One region of the Streptomyces solicathayae genome, then DNA from elsewhere that is predicted to be linked to it. Evidence: predicted binding sites of a transcription regulator. Region 1 holds the regulator's gene; the other holds the start of a gene.
What was found. The regulator HspR, encoded in region 1, represses chaperone genes until heat shock. The targets are predictions, from matches to a motif close to TTGAGNNNNNNNNNCTCAA.
Positions count from the first base shown of each region.

Region 1 (2,394 bases):
AAGGACTTCGTGGAGAAGGACTACTACAAGGTTCTCGGCGTCCCCAAGGACGCCACCGACGCCGAGATCAAGAAGGCGTACCGGAAGCTCGCCCGCGAGAACCACCCGGACGCCAACAAGGGCGACACCAAGGCGGAGGAGCGCTTCAAGGAGATCTCCGAGGCGAACGACATCCTCGGCGACCCGAAGAAGCGCAAGGAGTACGACGACGCCCGCGCCCTGTTCGGCAACGGCGGCTTCCGGGCCGGCGGCCCGGGCGGCGGCTCCTTCAACTTCGACCTGGGCGACCTCTTCGGCGGCGCCCAGGGGGCCGGCGGCCAGGCCGGCGGCTTCGGCGGCGGGCTCGGGGACGTCTTCGGCGGGCTGTTCAACCGGGGCGCGGGCGGCGCGGGTACGCGTACCCAGCCGCGCCGCGGACAGGACATCGAGTCCGAGGTGACGCTCAGCTTCACCGAGGCGGTCGACGGGGCCACGGTCCCGCTGCGGATGTCCAGCCAGCAGCCCTGCAAGGCCTGCTCCGGCACCGGTGACACGAACGGCACGCCCCGCGTGTGCCCGACCTGCGTCGGCACCGGCCAGGTCTCGCGCGGCTCGGGCGGCGGCTTCTCGCTCACCGACCCGTGCGTGGACTGCAAGGGCCGCGGCCTGATCGCGGAGAACCCCTGCGAGGTCTGCCAGGGCAGCGGACGCGCCAAGTCGTCCCGGACCATGCAGGTCCGGATCCCGGCGGGCGTCTCCGACGGCCAGCGGATCCGGCTGCGCGGCAAGGGCGCGCCGGGCGAGCGCGGCGGGCCGAACGGCGACCTGTACGTCGTCGTGCACGTCGACGCCCACCCGGTGTTCGGCCGCAAGGACGACAACCTGACCGTCACCGTCCCCGTCACCTTCGACGAGGCGGCGCTCGGCGGCGAGATCAAGGTCCCGACGCTGGGCGGCCCCCCGGTCACCCTCAAACTGCCGGCGGGCACGCCCAACGGCCGGACGATGCGGGCCCGCGGCAAGGGAGCGGTCCGCAAGGACGGCACCCGCGGCGACCTGCTGGTGACGGTGGAGGTCCAGGTCCCCACGGACCTGACCGACAAGGCGCGCGAGGCCCTCGAGACGTACCGCGAGGCGACCGCGGGCGAGGACCCGCGGGCGGAGCTGTTCCAGGCCGCGAAGGGAGCATGAGGACATGGAGAGCCGTCCGGGGCGCAGCCGTAACCCGTACGAACTGACCGACGAGACGCCGGTGTACGTCATCTCGGTGGCGGCCCAGCTCTCCGGCCTGCACCCGCAGACCCTGCGCCAGTACGACCGGCTCGGGCTGGTCTCCCCGGACCGCACCGCGGGCCGGGGGCGGCGCTACTCGGCCCGCGACATCGAACTGCTCCGTCAGGTGCAGGCGTTGTCGCAGGACGAGGGCATCAACCTGGCCGGCATCAAGCGCATCATCGAGCTGGAGAACCAGGTCGCCGCGCTGCAGGCGCGGGTCGCCGAGCTGTCGGCGGCCGTCGAGGGCGCTGCGGCGACGCTGCGGCAGCGCGAGGCCCAGGTGCACGCCTCGTACCGGCGCGACCTGGTGCCGTACCAGGACGTGCAGCAGACCAGCGCGCTGGTCGTGTGGCGGCCGAAGCGCCCCGGCGAGTAGCTCCACGGTCGTCGAACGAGGCCCCCTCCCGTCCGGGAGGGGGCCTCGTCGCGTGTCCGCCGGCCCGGGCGGGGGTTACGGGATCAGCTCGCCGATCGCATCGGCGGCGATCTCCCACCAGGGCGCGGCGCCGGTGCCGAACGCGGCGGCGAGGGCGGTGCCGAGGGCGATGTCCCGTGGCTGGACGCCGTCGTGCCATTCGGCGCCGACGAGGCCGTCCCCGGTGGAGTCCAGCAGCCCGAGGGCGCGGCCGTCGCGGGTGAGCCGGCTCTCGGCGTACGAGCAGGGCACGAGGCGGTAGCGGACCCCGTCGACGGCGGCGTCGACGCGGTACGAGCGCCGGAACAACCGCCCCTTGGCCGGCCGGAGGACGGCGGGCAGCCCGTCGACGGTGAGCGTGAGGCGGGCGGGGTCGCGGGTGCCGACGGGGACGGCGTCGTTCGTCTCGCCGTCCCCGGGCGTGCGCGCGACGATCACCTCGGGCAGCCCGTCACCGGCGACGCGCACGGTCCCGGAGGCGTGGTCGAGCGCCACCCGCGGCGTCTGCGCGGTCGCGGTCACCGGTCCTGCTCCAGGATCCCGGACTGGGCGATGAGATACCCGAGTTGGGCCCGGCTGCCGCTGCCGAGCGCGGCGGCGAGCTTGGCGATGTGCGCCCGGCAGGTCCGCACGTTCATGCCGAGCCGGCGGGCGATGGCCTCGTCGACATGGCCCTCGACGAGGAGCCGGGCGATGGAGCGCTGGACCCCGCTGATGTCGTCGGT
Region 1 covers NZ_CP137573.1:3,808,901-3,811,294, reverse strand. Annotated here, with positions in the region: gene dnaJ (molecular chaperone DnaJ) at 1-1,170, shown strand, start outside; gene R2D22_RS17405 (heat shock protein transcriptional repressor HspR) at 1,175-1,630, shown strand; gene R2D22_RS17400 (hypothetical protein) at 1,706-2,191, opposite strand; gene R2D22_RS17395 (helix-turn-helix transcriptional regulator) at 2,188-2,394, opposite strand, start outside.

Region 2 (2,394 bases), 1.1 Mb from region 1:
GGCTCGGCCATCCTCGCCGCACGGCGACGGGCGGGACAAACGATTACCGCCGGATTCGGCCGCGCGGGGCGATCGCCGGCCGGACGTCGTCCTACGCCCCCTCGGCGGCCTGCTCGGCGGTCTCCTCGGTGGGCTGCTCCGCGCAGCCGGCTGGTCGTCACGGGGAGGGAACGCGCCGCGCCCGCCGGAAGGTCGCACTCAGGCGGGCGCGGCGGTGGCGGGATGTCGCACGAGGGGCGCACACGTCGTCCGTGTGCCAGCCGCGTGCGCCCGGCCGCGGAGGTCAGGCCTTCTTGACCACGCCGGACTTCAGCTGCATGTTGCCGAAGCCCTCGATCCGGCAGTCGATGTCGTGGCCGTCGACCCCGTCGACGAGACGGATGTTGCGCACCTTGGTGCCCGCCTTGATGCCGTTCGGGCTGCCCTTGACCTTGAGCGTCTTGATCACGGTCACGGTGTCGCCGTCGGCCAGCACGTTCCCGACCGAGTCGCGGATCACCCCGGCCTCGGCCCCGGCCACCGCTCCCTCGCCGCCGTCCGCCGCGGGCGTCCACTCGTGGCCGCACTCGGGGCAGACCAGCAGGGCGCCCATCTCGTAGGTGAAGGCGCCGGAGCACTCGGGGCACGGGGGGAGGAGGTTCTCGTTCACCCCGAAATTCTAGGCTCCGAGCGGGATCGCTCACAGCGAACAGCCCCCGGGGAACAATCCCCCGCCCACGTGCATTGAGTCGGCATAGCTCAACTTGACTGCCGAAGGGGAGATCATGGCTTCGACGTCCACACCGCTCACTCTGCCTGTGCTGCCGCTCGACGACGAGGTCGTGCTGCCCGGAATGGTGGTGCCCCTGGACCTGTCCGACACCGACGTGCGCGCCGCGGTCGAGGCCGCGCAGGCCGCCGCACGCGCCGGGGGCCGCAAGCCGCAGGTGCTGCTGGTGCCCCGGATCGACGGCACGTACGCCGCCACCGGTGTGCTCGGCACGGTCGAGCAGGTGGGGCGGCTCTCCGACGGCGACCCCGGCGCGCTGATCCGCGGCCGCGGCCGGGTCCGCATCGGCGCGGGGACGACCGGTCCCGGCGCAGCCCTCTGGGTCGAGGGCCTCACGGTCGAGGAGATCGTGCCCGACCCGCTGCCCGGTTCCGTCACGGAGCTGGTGAAGGAGTACAAGGCGCTCGCCACCAGCTGGCTGAAGAAGCGCGGCGCCTGGCAGGTCGTGGACCGGGTCCAGGCCATCGACGACGTGTCCGCCCTGGCCGACAACTCCGGGTACTCGCCCTTCCTGAGCACCGAGCAGAAGGTCGAGCTCCTGGAGACCGCCGACCCGGTCGCCCGGCTGAAGCTCGCCACCGCGCAGCTGCGCGAGCACCTCGCCGAGCAGGACGTCGCCGAGACCATCGCCAAGGACGTCCAGGAGGGCGTCGACAAGCAGCAGCGCGAGTTCCTGCTGCGGCGTCAGCTCGACGCCGTCCGCAAGGAGCTGCGTGAGCTCAACGGCGAGTCCGAGGGCGACGAGTCCGACGACTACCGCACCCGGGTGGAGGCCGCCGACCTGCCCGAGAAGGTACGGGAGGCCGCCCTCAAGGAGGTCGAGAAGCTGGAGCGGTCCAGCGACCAGTCCCCGGAGGGCTCCTGGATCCGCACCTGGCTCGACACCGTCCTCGAACTGCCGTGGAACGAGCGCACCGAGGACCGGTACGACATCCAGGACGCCAAGGCCGTCCTGGACGCCGAGCACGCGGGCCTGGAGGACGTGAAGGAGCGCATCACCGAGTACCTGGCCGTGCGCAAGCGGCGCGCCGAGCGCGGCCTCGGCGTGGTCGGAGGCCGTCGTGGCGGTGCCGTACTGGCCCTCGTCGGCCCGCCCGGCGTCGGCAAGACCTCGCTCGGCGAGTCCGTCGCGCATGCGATGGGGCGCAAGTTCGTCCGCGTCGCGCTCGGCGGCGTACGGGACGAGGCGGAGGTCCGCGGCCACCGGCGTACGTACGTCGGCGCGCTGCCCGGCCGGATCGTCCGGGCGATCAAGGAGGCCGGGTCGATGAACCCGGTGGTCCTGCTCGACGAGATCGACAAGGTCGGCTCCGACTTCCGCGGCGACCCGGCCGCGGCCCTGCTCGAAGTCCTCGACCCGGCGCAGAACCACACCTTCCGCGACCACTACCTGGAGGTCGAGCTCGACCTGAGCGACGTCGTCTTCCTGGCCACCGCGAACGTCCTGGAGGCCATCCCGGAGGCGCTGCTCGACCGCATGGAGCTGGTGCGGCTGGACGGCTACACCGAGGACGAGAAGGTCGTCATCGCCCGCGACCACCTGCTGCCGAGGCAGCTGGAGCGGGCCGGCCTGGAGGAGGGCGAGGTCGTCCTGGAGGACGCGTCGCTGCGCAAGCTGGCCGGCG
Region 2 covers NZ_CP137573.1:2,712,772-2,715,165, reverse strand. Annotated here, with positions in the region: gene R2D22_RS12145 (zinc ribbon domain-containing protein YjdM) at 284-649, opposite strand; gene lon (endopeptidase La) at 765-2,394, shown strand, end outside.
Region 2: lon (endopeptidase La) is a predicted target of HspR. The motif match lies at 724-742, and genes of this name have one in related genera.